Regions from separate parts of the Yersinia mollaretii ATCC 43969 genome, predicted to be linked through region 3. Evidence: predicted binding sites of a transcription regulator. Region 3 holds the regulator's gene; each other region holds the start of a gene.

Region 1 (4,486 bases), 2.1 Mb from region 3:
TTACCAGAGCATCAACCCCCAGTTTACCGGCAGTGTAGTTAGATTTGGTGGCTGAATCACCGCCACCCGCGATAGTCCCCCCGGTTGCCAATAATGTGATATTGGGCAGAGCAAAGGCCGAACCGCTGATCCCTGCTAAAATTCCGGCTAATACAGTTAGCTTTATAGATCCCATCATTATGACTCCATTATTTATAAGCTAGTGAATTATCCGGAATATCCATACAAAAACTGTGACATTTACTGCGCTTTAGGAATACGTGGAGCTATTAACCAAAACCCCGTATGATCGCGCGTTTTTAGTACCGCCAAAAAGTGACGACAATGACCCAAACCTTTATTCCCGGCAAAGATGCCGCGCTGGAAGACTCCATCTCCGGTTTTCAGCAAAAACTGACTGACCTCGGTTTTAATATCGAAGAAGCCTCTTGGCTCAACCCGGTTCCTCACGTTTGGTCGGTACACATCCGCGACCGCGACTGCCCGCTGTGCTTTACTAACGGCAAAGGTGCCAGTAAAAAAGCGGCACTGGCTTCGGCCTTGGGTGAATATTTCGAGCGTTTATCCACTAACTATTTCTTCGCGGATTTCTATCTGGGCAAAGCGATTGCCGAGGGCGATTTCGTTCACTATCCGAATGAGAAATGGTTCCTGATCCCTGAGGATGATCTGCTGCCGGAAGGTATTTTGGATGAGCGTCTGCTGGCGTTTTACGATCCAGAACAGGAGTTGGTCGCCAGTGATCTGGTGGATTTGCAGTCAGGTAATACCAAGCGCGGTATCTGCTCACTGCCCTTTACCCGCCAGTCAGATTTAGAAACTATCTATATTCCAATGAATATTATTGGCAATCTGTATGTTTCAAACGGCATGTCTGCGGGCAATACCGCGAACGAAGCCCGCGTACAGGCGCTGTCAGAAGTCTTTGAACGTTATGTGAAAAACCGTATTATCGCGGAATCCATCAGTTTGCCAGAGATCCCAGCAGAGGTGTTAAATCGCTATCCGGGCGTGGTGGAAGCTATCGCCAAACTGGAAGAGGAAGGTTTCCCGATCCTCTCTTACGATGCTTCTTTAGGCGGCGCATACCCCGTTATCTGTGTGGTGTTGTTTAACCCCTCAAACGGCACCTGTTTTGCTTCGTTCGGCGCGCATCCAGACTTTGGTGTCGCACTGGAACGTACCGTGACGGAGTTATTGCAAGGCCGGAGCCTGAAAGATCTGGATGTGTTTACCGCACCAACATTTGATGACGAAGAGGTGGCTGAGCACACCAATCTAGAAACCCACTTTATCGATTCAAGCGGCTTAATCAGTTGGGATATGTTTAAAGAGGATGCCGACTATCCGTTTGTCGACTGGAGCTTTAAAGGCAGCACTGAAGAGGAGTTCGCCACCTTGATGGCCATCTTCAATCAGGAAGATGCTGAAGTGTATATCGCTGACTACGAGCATTTAGGTGTTTACGCCTGCCGTATTCTGGTGCCGGGGATGTCTGATATCTATCCAGCCGAAGATCTGCTGATGGCAAACAACACCATGGGTGTGCATCTGCGTGATACCTTGTTGGCCCTGCCAGACAGTGATTGGCAGCCAGCACAGTATTTGGAACTCATCCAACAACTGGATGATGAAGGATTGGACGACTTCGCCCGTGTGCGCGAACTGCTGGGTATCGCCACTGGTAAAGATAATGGCTGGTATACCCTGCGCGTAGGAGAGCTGAAATCCATGCTGGCATTAGCGGGCGGCGACTTGGAGCAAGGGCTGATTTGGCTGGAATGGACGCAAGATTTTAACTCTTCTGTCTTCACGGCAAAACAAGCAAATTATTACCGTTGCCTGCAAACCCTGCTGTTGCTGACTCAAGAGCCAGATCGTGAACCGATGCAATATCACAGCGCATTTGTGAAGATGTATGGTCAAGAAGCTGTCGAGGCGGCTTCAGCAGCATTAGCGGGTGAAGAGCGCTTCAACGGCCTGTTCAGTGTTGACGAAGATCTGAAAGCGTTACCTGCACATCAGGCACTACTCTGTGCCTATGCCAAGCTGCAAACCGCCAAACGCCGCTACTGGGCTAAAGGCGAGTAAACCCTTTGCCTCTCCCGCTGATCAATGAGTCATCGACGGGAGAGGCTATCTTAAGATCCCCGCTTATTTATTGCTGCAATTATTCCTAGCGAAAATAAATATCCCTCGCAGAGCCGAGCAATTGTTTTTGTCATAAAAAAACGTTATTTTCTGGCGCCACTTCTGTGGAAAAGCAGCACTATTAAGCAAACATTATTTTACCGAGAGATAAAGTAGACAGAGAGGTGAATAAATAGTTAATTTTTCATGATCAATAATGGTAAAAATAACTACAAACACCCTTTTTAGTTAACCTTCTCTACGGCTTCAAAACAGTCCAATCAAAATTATTTGTAAATCTTAAAATATTTTTTCACCTTTAAAATCATAATGTTAACCTAATTACACGCACATTCTGTAATGATTTAGCCCTAACTAAACTCGCGCAATATGATCCATATCAATTTTCACGCTATACTGCTTTGCTAGTATCTCGTTGTGCTTTATTAACCCTAAAAAGAGAGTTAGTGTGAAAGCTGACAACCCCTTCGATGCATTATTACCTGCGGCAATGGCTAAAGTAGCTGAAGATGCCGGTGTCTATAAAGCCACCAAGCATCCGCTGAAAACTTTTTATTTAGCGATTACTGCTGGTGTGTTTATTTCAATTGCGTTTGTTTTTTATATTACAGCAACTACCGGTACAGCAGGCGTGCCTTTCGGCTTTGCCAAGTTGGTTGGTGGTATTTGTTTCTCCTTGGGGCTAATGTTAGTTGTGGTATGTGGCGGTGACCTTTTTACCTCTACCGTATTAACAACTGTCGCCAAAGCCAGTGGCCGCATCACGTGGCGTCAACTGGGTTGCAACTGGGTTAATGTCTATGTTGGGAACCTGTGTGGGGCACTGTTCTTCGTCGCGCTTATTTGGTTCGCCGGCCAATATACTGTGGCAAATGGTCAATGGGGGCTAAATGTCCTGCAAACCGCTGATCACAAATTGCACCATACTTTTGTTGAAGCCGTCTGTTTGGGGATTTTGGCTAACTTAATGGTTTGCCTAGCGGTTTGGATGAGTTACTCCGGCCGTACCATAATGGACAAAATGTTCGCGATGATCCTACCGGTCGGCATGTTTGTCGCCAGCGGCTTTGAGCATAGCATCGCCAATATGTTTATGATTCCTATGGGTATTGTGATTAAAAACTTCGCGACGCCTGAGTTTTGGCAATCCATAGGAGCAGCACCAGAGCAATTTGCTAACCTAACTGTAAGTAACTTTGTTATTGATAACCTGATTCCAGTCACTATTGGCAACATCATTGGTGGCGGTTTATTGGTTGGTTTGACTTACTGGGTAATTTATCTGCGCGGTGACCAGCAACACTAAGTGTGGCCGCACACGGTTTTCGAACAAATTCACATTAAAAGGTAGATGCATTATGACCGAACTTAATGAAAAATTGGCCAAAGCATGGCAAGGCTTCACACAGGGTGACTGGCAGAACGAAGTAAACGTTCGTGACTTCATCCAGAAAAACTACACCCCTTATGAAGGCGATGAATCCTTCCTTGCCGGCTCTACCGAAGCGACCGACAAGCTGTGGGCGCAAGTGATGGAAGGCATCAAACTGGAAAACCGCACTCATGCGCCAGTTGATTTCGATACCGACGTTGTTGCGACCATCACTTCCCATGATGCTGGCTATATCAACAAAGATCTGGAAACCATCGTCGGTTTGCAGACTGAAAAACCATTAAAACGTGCCCTGATCCCATTCGGCGGCATTAAAATGGTCGAAGGCTCTTGCAAAGTTTACGGTCGTGAACTTGACCCGCAACTGAAAAAAGTCTTCACCGATTACCGCAAAACGCACAACCAAGGTGTGTTTGACGTTTACACCAAAGACATCCTGAACTGCCGTAAATCTGGTGTATTGACTGGTTTGCCAGATGCTTATGGCCGTGGCCGTATCATCGGTGACTACCGTCGTGTTGCCGTTTACGGTATCGACTACCTGATGAAAGACAAACTGGCTCAGTTCAACTCTTTGCAGGATGATCTGGAAAACGGTAAAGATCTGGAAATGACTATCCAGCTGCGCGAAGAGATTGCTGAACAGCATCGTGCTCTGGCTCAGATCAAAGAGATGGCAGCCAAATATGGTTGCGATATCTCCGGTCCAGCAACCAATGCCCGCGAAGCAGTACAGTGGACTTACTTCGGCTATCTGGCTGCGGTTAAATCGCAAAACGGTGCTGCAATGTCCTTCGGTCGCGTTTCTACTTTCCTTGACGTTTACATCGAACGTGACATGAAAGCAGGCAAACTGACTGAAATCGAAGCGCAAGAACTGATTGACCATTTGGTTATGAAACTGCGTATGGTTCGCTTCCTGCGTACCCCTGAGTATGATGA
Region 2 (4,486 bases), 1.3 Mb from region 3:
CCACCATTGCTGGGCACCACTTGGTGTTGGATTGCACCGATAATGTCGCCAGCCGAGAACAATTGAACCGTCTGTGCCATGCCCAGCGTAAACCGCTGGTTTCAGGGGCGGCGATTCGGATGGAGGGGCAAGTCACTGTCTTTACCTATCAGGAGGATCAGCCCTGTTATCGCTGCCTTAGTCGGCTGTTCGGCAATAACGCGCTCACCTGTGTTGAAGCTGGGGTGATGGCCCCATTGGTGGGAATTATTGGTAACTTGCAGGCGATGGAAGCCATAAAATTACTGACAGATTATGGGAAAGTGGTCTCGGGCCGGATATTGATGTATGACGCCATGACGGCAGAATTTCGCAGTTTAACACTGACAAAAGATGCCCATTGTGAGGTTTGCAGCAAGGTTTAGCGGGTTTCAGGGCATAAAAAAAGCTGATGCAATGCATCAGCTCTCTTATCGATACACCGTCAAATAATCAGGACTGAATACCTTGGCTACGCAGATAATCTTCGTAGTTACCGGTAAAGTCAATCAGCTTGCTAGGTGTCATTTCAATCACGCGGGTCGCCAATGAACTAACGAATTCACGGTCATGGGAAACGAAGATTAATGTGCCTTCGTACATTTCCAATGCCATGTTAAGCGCTTCGATTGATTCCATATCCAAATGGTTGGTTGGCTCATCCATCACCAGAATGTTAGGACGCTGCATCATCAGCTTACCAAACAACATCCGCCCTTTCTCACCACCCGACAAGACCCCGACTTTCTTCTTGATGTCGTCCTGACTAAACAGCAAACGGCCCAGCACACTGCGCACAGCCTGCTCGTCGTCTTTTTCCTGTTTCCACTGGCTCATCCAGTCAAATACTGTCAGTTCGATCTCAAAATCGCTGGCATGATCCTGCGCGTAATAACCGAGTCTGCTGTTTTCAGACCATTTCACGGTGCCAGAATCGGGTTCGTAATCCCCTACCAGCGTTTTCAGCAAAGTCGATTTACCGATACCGTTCGGCCCGAGGATAGCCACTTTCTCACCCACTTCCAGGCGCAGATCCAGCTTTTTAAACAGAGGACCGCTATCAAAACCTTTGGTCAACAGTTCAACTTCCAGCGCATTACGGAACAACTTTTTATCCTGATCAAAGCGGATAAACGGGTTCTGGCGGCTAGAGGCTTTCACTTCATCAAGCTGAATTTTATCAATCTGACGGGCGCGCGAAGTTGCCTGTTTAGATTTCGAGGCGTTGGCACTGAAGCGGCTAACGAAAGATTGCAGCTCAGAGATCTGGGCTTTTTTCTTAGCGTTATCAGAGAGCAGACGATCACGAGCTTGAGTCGCAGCCGTCATGTATTCGTCATAGTTACCCGGATAAACACGCAGTTCGCCGTAATCCAGATCCGCCATGTGGGTACACACCATGTTCAGGAAGTGACGGTCATGGGAGATAATGATCATGGTGCTGCTACGTTCGTTCAGAACTTGTTCCAACCAGCGGATAGTATCGATATCCAAGTTGTTGGTAGGTTCGTCGAGTAACAGAATTTCCGGGTCTGAGAAGAGGGCCTGCGCCAACAGCACACGCAATTTAAAGCCGGGAGCGATTTCGCTCATCAAACCATAATGTTGTTCAACCGGAATACCCACACCGAGCAGCAATTCACCGGCACGGGCTTCTGCGCTGTAACCATCCATTTCACCATAGGCAACTTCCAGATCAGCCACTTTGTAGCCGTCTGCTTCACTCATTTCAGGCATGGCGTAAATGCGGTCGCGTTCTTCTTTTACTTCCCACAATTCGCCGTGACCCATAATAACGGTGTCCAGCACTGTGTTGTTTTCAAAAGCGAATTGGTCCTGACGCAATTTACCCAGACGCTCATTCGGGTCAAGGAATACGTTACCGCCGCTAGGTGCCAGATCACCACCAAGGATTTTCATGAATGTGGATTTACCACAACCATTAGCGCCGATCAGGCCATAGCGATTACCGCCACCGAATTTTACTGAAATGTTTTCAAACAGCGGCTTGCTGCCGAATTGCATGGTGATATTGTTAGTACTTAGCACAGAGCTCGCTCTCGATTGGATTTCTGAATAGGGATATTCAAGAATTATAGAAAATGTGATTCGGCGCGCATTATGCCACAAGATGGCGAGAGTATCGCCTCCAGTTTTGCACGAAATCTCAGCAAGGGAGCAATTCTGCAAGTGAACGGAGATTTAAGCGGAGATTACAGCGGCGCTAGAGAACGTAAAAAGAGGCGAAATCGCCCCTTATATTAACTAGCGAGACACCTAAACTATCAGTGCTATGCCTTATCGCAACATTGCAATGCGCGCTGCTTATCCAGCAAGAAAGGCCGTAAATAGCCCACTGAATTCGACATCGGTAACACCTCTTCGCTAAGGCGTATATTCAGCACATGACTAATATAGTGACGCCGATGCTCTATTCTTTGCCAAACCTCTGGGTAATGGGTCGCCAGATCGAGGCGTAACTGTTGATCTGCCAGTGCAATACACTCCTCCGCGCTCACACCAGCATAACCTTTTACTGAAGGGATAATATCGATTTGGAATAACATGCCACTGCTGATTCTCTCTTCAGAACCACTATAAATAGGGGAACACAACCACTCTTCATCAGCCACTAAATGACCGGGATTTAACGACCAGTGATATTGTGATTTAGGGGATACCGCCTCAACGAGCGAATACATCTCTTTGCCTAACATGCCAATACGAATATTTTCCAGCCAAGCCACGACGGTGGTGTAATAAGGGATAGCAACCCTATCGAGATAATCTCTTTCCGCCAAAGGCAGTTCATCTGCCTGATGGACAGCATAGCCCGTTCTGCTACTCAGCCCCCCTTTAAATCCAGTGGTCAGCGATATCTTATCGCCAAGTTGAACCACTTTATCACCGGGATACAAATTAGCCTGTTCAAAACGAGCGCCCGTCGCGGCAATCATGACGACTGTATTGGGTTGCCCTTCATCAGCCAGATAACTGCCCAGTTGTTTTTCTGTTTTACCAATATCGACGGCAGCCAGCGCATTAAGAATACAATTAGAGGCCAGATTCGCTCCATATTCATAATGTGCTAGTTCATTAGCATTATTGATTACTCTGGCAGCCGTATCGCTGCCAATAAAGAGTGCGGTGGCATTAATAACCGCCGTGCTAGGTGAAACAGATTGCTTAATCGCCTCCAGAATAAAATAGGGAATATCAAACAGCTGACTATTATCGTCCTGTTTGCTGGTAAAGAGTTTCCACCCGACGACGCCCACTTTTTTAGCCCTTTGAATGCCGGTGTCCGCCAACAATTCAGCCACTGTTTTGCTGTTTTCCATCGGCTGATTTGGCAGAGAAAAATAGGGAACATGAACCCCGACATTCTTCACTCGTGCATAGTGAGATAATTTTAAATTCTCGTTACCCAGCAATAGATAAATTTCCCCTGAGGTATGTAACACCATCGCCGCCTCTTCAAATCGGGGAATAAATCCAGCCAGATACTCAAAGTTGCCACCATGCTCTTTATCGGCATAAATGAATAGATAATCGATATCAGCCCGGACCATATTGCTGATGATTTTGGCTTTCCGAGCAGCAATGGTGCTATCGCTAATCGCGACCTTAGAGACAGCGTTAAATCTTGATGGGGTATCAATAGGGTTAAGTTTTATCTGGCGCTTAGCAATCATCTTATCCATAACAATAATGACCCTCGTGAGTTAATTTAAAACCACATTTTGGTTTATTGCATTGTGTTACAACCATTTAGCATCACGGGTAAAGGAGATAGTTAACCAGCGATGGGGGCCTGATTCACCAATCGCATGGGATATTTCATCACGTATTTTGTCAAAATAAGGCACGCCACTGTTTTCCATTTCAGGCGGTATAACAACATGAATTTCAACAAATAAGCCTCGGCCAATACGCGTGGCGTAATGTGAGTAATCAACAAAATTGTATTTCGCCATCAGCTTATCCATTAAATTCTCCATCGAGGTATCTAATGTATCTGGCGTCATTTGTAATACTTCACGCACTGCTGCAATCACCGTTTTTATCGGAACAGGTATCAGTATCAGAGTTAACAGTGCCAAAACAGTGGGGTCGGTATAAACAATCAAATGTTCATATCGAGTACCTTCCATACTCCAGGAAAGTAAAAAAGCCACCAATAAAGCAGAACTAATGCAAGCTGACATCAGCCAACTCTTGGTATCCAGCGCAATTAACTCAGACTTAACCCGCTTATTCAAACGGCGCTGTTTTAAGAAGATGGTGAAACAGAAAATGCTAACCACCAGAGCATAAACAATTGCCCAGCCGAGTTCTAATTCCCGACCGCCATCGATGATACCTTTAATAGCGTTAACAAATGCATACAGACAGAGGAAAGCCAATAAGCTGCCATTAAAAGCCAATACCAACGGTTCTACATGCCAAAATCCATATTGAAAACGCC
Region 3 (4,486 bases):
CACTAGCCCGAACAGTGTCCCAAGGGCGCGGTGATGGATGCGCACCTTGGTGGCGTTATAGCCGTTTTGCGTCACCAGCATCACGGTGAGCAAGATCCAATAAGGTTTTGGCAGTTGCATCAAAGCCCCAATATAGCTGCCAGCGGCCAGCGTCACCCCCAGTCGTGCCGCATCGCGCAGTGCTCCAGAGTTAAACGACAGATAGCTGACAAAGGCGGGCCAAAGCGGCTGCTGTTGCTGACTAGACATCAACTCGCGGTCATACAGCGGGCGTCGGTTGCTCAGCAACTGGGCAATATGGCTGACATGGTAGTAGCTAAACTGCGCGACAGGATTATCGGGGTGCTGCTGGGCGATCTCTTCCAGCTCAATCAGTGCATCACCTGCGGTAAAATTGGTCTTAGCATGGTGGTGGTAGAGAATATCATCGGCAATAACGCGTATCTGAGCCGAGATAACCTGAGTATTGCGGCGAATGACCTCCTCGAATTGGCCCTGCTCCATCAACTCTTGCACTTTCTCCGGCTGATTCAGCGCCGCAGTAATGTGCTCTTGCAGGTCGAGCGCCATCTGAAACAGCCCCAGTAGCCGCTTTTGCTCTTTTTTAGTGGCATTATTGATTAAGTTAAATTGTTGATAAAGCTGATTAATCTTATCCATTATCCCCTGTTGACGATCGAGCAGTGGGGGGAGACTCTTTTCGGGCGGCAGATGCTGGGAGAATAGGGTGTATTTGGTGTCGTAATAATCCGCCAGCAAATGATAGAGCTGACTTAAGGGCTCGCGGATCGGCTGGTCTTTGCATAACCGGAACCATAGCCAGTTAAATACGCCATACCAGAGTGTCCCCACGGCGCACAACAGGGGGGCTTGCCAGATAGGTGCACGGCCAACCATGCTGAGGCTGAATATTGCGGCGATTAACGCGGCAGGCAATAAGCGGCCATGGAGGGGGCTGATCGCGCCATTGACACCCAGTACCAGTGCCAATCCGAGCATGATCCACGGCAGGGGAATGTGCCACAGCAACAGCTGTTGGGTCAGGAAACTGCTCAGTGTAAAGAGCGCACCACCGATAATCAGCCGTCGGAAGAAGTGTTGGTGTGGGGTATCCAGCGAGGCAATATTGCAACACGCGGGTATCAGGGAGAACATCAGCCCAAGTCGCAGCTCGCCTATGACAAATCCCAAGGCGGCTGGAAGGCAGAGAACCAATGTTTGGCGTAATGCGTAGTTTACTTCAGGATGATAAATAACCCGTTGCCACTTCATGTAGGCCCCAGAAATTTATTGATCACAAAAGATTGAGAAAACCGATGCCGAGGGTATCGGCACCGGTTTATAGGGAATTAACGGGTGCCGTAAACGACAATCGTTTTACCGTGTGCGGAGATCAGATTTTGATCTTCCAGCATTTTGAGTATCCGCCCCACAGTTTCGCGGGAGCAACCCACTATTTGACCAATTTCCTGGCGTGTAATTTTAATCTGCATCCCATCTGGGTGGGTCATGGCATCAGGCTGTTTTGCCAGATTAAGCAGCGTTTGTGCAATGTGCCCAGTGACATCAAGGAAAGCGAGGTTACCCACTTTCTCGGATGTAATCTGAAGGCGGTTCGCCATTTGTGAAGACAGGCGCATCAAGATATCTGGATTTACCTGAATCAACTGACGGAATTTTTTGTAAGAAATTTCAGCCACTTCACAGGCGGTTTTTGCTCTAACCCAGGCACTACGTTCTTGGCCTTCTTCAAATAATCCAAGCTCGCCGATGAAATCCCCTTGGTTTAAATAGGAGAGAATCATCTCTTTACCTTCTTCATCTTTGATCAGCACCGCAACGGAGCCTTTCACGATGTAGTAAAGCGTTTCGGCCTTTTCACCTTGGTGAATTAGCGTACTTTTCGATGGATATTTGTGGATATGGCAATGAGACAGGAACCATTCGAGAGTCGGGTCTGTTTGTGGCTTGCCGAGAACCATTCGCTGTTATCCTCTGTTGTTATCGCTGCCTAACTTAACAGGGCTCAGAGTTCCCTGTACGGCGTGCTTATAAAATACACTTTCTTTATACCCGACATTTTTTGGAATCTATTGGGTATAGCATATTAATTTGCTCAACTGCCGAAAGGTATAGCCAATATACGTACCGGATAGAAACCCTTCACTGAGTATTGATCACTACCCTATTTAATTCTAGAAACAACACTTTCGGTTCTGTTTGTAGCACAGGATGAGGTCAGTGTCTTGTGTTGTATCGCTTCAGCATGATGAACATCGGGTTACATTGCCAGTTTCTAAATGAAAGGGTAGTCTGGATCAGGAAATTTAACTGGGAGTGAGTGTTATGCAGGCACGTGTAAAGTGGGTTGAGGGGCTGACATTTTTGGGTGAATCGGCGTCAGGACATCAAGTTTTGATGGATGGAAATGCTGGCGACAAAGCACCTAGCCCAATGGAGATGTTGTTAATGTCAGCGGGTGGCTGTAGCGCGATTGATGTGGTGTCGATTCTGCAAAAAGGGCGTAACGACGTGCGCGATTGCGAGGTCACCTTAACCTCTCAGCGCCGGGAAGAAGCACCGCGCCTGTTTACGCAAATCAATTTGCATTTTATCGTCAGCGGCAAGGGCCTCACCGACAAGATTGTTGAGCGTGCCGTTGAGTTATCCGCAGAGAAGTATTGCTCAGTTTCCCTGATGTTAGGGAAAGCCGCGACCATCACTCATAGTTTTGAAATCCGCGAAATCGCCTAAACCCTTCGTGCTTGAAGCTGCAGGGTTGTTAGCTAGGTTCGCTCACCCGAATCACTAACTTGTCGTCAGTGATTCGGGGGCGTGACCGCTGCCATGCCAAGAAAGAAGGAGATTATCCGATCTTCTTCCCTTCCAATAACTGCTGCACTAGCGGTGCCATAATCAGCTCCATCGCCAGTCCCATCTTCCCACCCGGCACCACCAATGTGTTGATATTGGAGATAAATGACCCTTGCAGCATGGCCAGCAAGTAGGGGAAGTCGATCTGATCCAAACCCCGGAAATGAATGACAACAAAACTTTCATCCAGCGAGGGAATGGCTTTCGCCGCAAAGGGGTTGGAAGTATCGACGGTCGGCACACGCTGGAAGTTAATATGGGTGCGAGAAAACTGTGGCGTAATGTAGTTAATATAATCGTCCATAGATCGCACCACGGAGTCCATCACTGCTTCACGGGAGTGGCCGCGCTCGCCGGTATCGCGCACCAGTTTTTGAATCCACTCCAGATTGACAATAGGCACTACGCCGACCAATAAATCGACATGCTTTGCCACATCATGATGCTCGGTCACGACACCGCCGTGCAGCCCCTCATAAAACAGCACATCGGTAGGCTCTGGCAGTGACTCCCACGGGGTGAATGTCCCCGGAATCTGGTTATAAGGCACCGCCTCATCATAAGTGTGTAAGTACTTACGTGAGCGCCCCGTGCCATGCTTGCCATACTCCGACGCACTCTGCTCCAACTGACCAAAGTCATTGGCTTCTGGGCCAAAATAGCTGATATGTCTACCTTGATCCCGCGCCTTACGGATGGCGGCATCCATTTCGGGGCGGGTATAGCGATGGAAGCTATCACCTTCAATTTCTGCTGCGCGAATATTCAACTGCTGAAATATTTTGCGGAATGCCAGACTGGTGGTCGTCGTCCCTGCGCCACTTGAGCCGGTAACGGCTATAACCGGATGTTTAGTTGACATATTAGCTGTAACTCCATGGAGTGGGTCTCTCAGTGGCCGGGGCGGCATTGGCCTGTTTTCGTTAATCGATACGGATTATTTTTAAGGCAAAGTGTTCAGCTTGTCACCTTGATTTTCATCAAATGTTCTTGCGACAAGAGGAGAATTAAGGCTGCTCTTCTGCATCGGCGCGGAATGAACCCCGAGGCATAATATTGATAGTTTCATGTAACTCCGACCAGACTAAAACGGCATCACCGCTCACCAACTGGCGGCGGACATCCTCGACTTTTTGTGCCAGCGAGCGCTCATGTTCGCCATAATCCGTGCCCTCGCGCAGCACGAAGGCTTCCAGCAGATTATCCAGCGTTTCACTGTCGACGTGTTGCCAAGGAATGATCATTACTGTTGCTCCAGATAGGGGGAAAGCCAGGCGGGAATACGTTGTTCCAGCCACATTTGTGGGTGTTTCAGTGAACCGCCGACAAAACCGACGTGGCCGCCATGCTCGGTTAACTGATAATCAATATTGCTCGGCAATGTATTGAGGTTGGGAATGACTTCAGCCGTCATAAAGGGGTCATCTTTGGCATGAATGATCAGCAGTGGAATCTTAATCTGCGGTAATAACGGCAGGGCGCTACATCGGCGATAATAGTCCAGCGCACCATTAAAGCCATGTATTTTAGCGGTTATGGCTTCATCGAAATCTCTGACTCGGCGCAACGCCCTCAACTGCGAAAGTGCCAGTGGCAGGCTGTCGGGGTAACG

What was found. The regulator CRP, encoded in region 3, controls carbon source genes, mostly activating them, when cyclic AMP is high. The targets are predictions, from matches to a motif close to ATGTGANNNNNNTCACAT.
Positions count from the first base shown of each region.
Region 1: the regulator CRP is predicted to act here: its motif matches at 2,519-2,536, upstream of focA (formate transporter FocA).
Region 2: the regulator CRP is predicted to act here: its motif matches at 2,121-2,138, upstream of HRD69_RS12685 (ABC-F family ATPase).

Region 1 is NZ_CP054043.1:4,043,806-4,048,291, forward strand. Features, by position in the region: gene ansB (L-asparaginase 2) at 1-175, opposite strand, end outside; gene ycaO (30S ribosomal protein S12 methylthiotransferase accessory factor YcaO) at 325-2,091, shown strand; gene focA (formate transporter FocA) at 2,600-3,457, shown strand; gene pflB (formate C-acetyltransferase) at 3,510-4,486, shown strand, end outside.
Region 2 is NZ_CP054043.1:2,874,959-2,879,444, reverse strand. Features, by position in the region: gene moeB (molybdopterin-synthase adenylyltransferase MoeB) at 1-404, shown strand, start outside; gene HRD69_RS12685 (ABC-F family ATPase) at 472-2,067, opposite strand; gene HRD69_RS12680 (M24 family metallopeptidase) at 2,310-3,722, opposite strand; gene HRD69_RS12675 (cation diffusion facilitator family transporter) at 3,780-4,486, opposite strand, start outside.
Region 3 is NZ_CP054043.1:1,537,185-1,541,670, forward strand. Features, by position in the region: gene HRD69_RS06700 (YccS/YhfK family putative transporter) at 1-1,272, opposite strand, end outside; gene crp (cAMP-activated global transcriptional regulator CRP) at 1,350-1,982, opposite strand; gene HRD69_RS06710 (OsmC family protein) at 2,347-2,754, shown strand; gene HRD69_RS06715 (phosphoribulokinase) at 2,867-3,736, opposite strand; gene HRD69_RS06720 (YheU family protein) at 3,882-4,118, opposite strand; gene HRD69_RS06725 (hydrolase) at 4,118-4,486, opposite strand, start outside.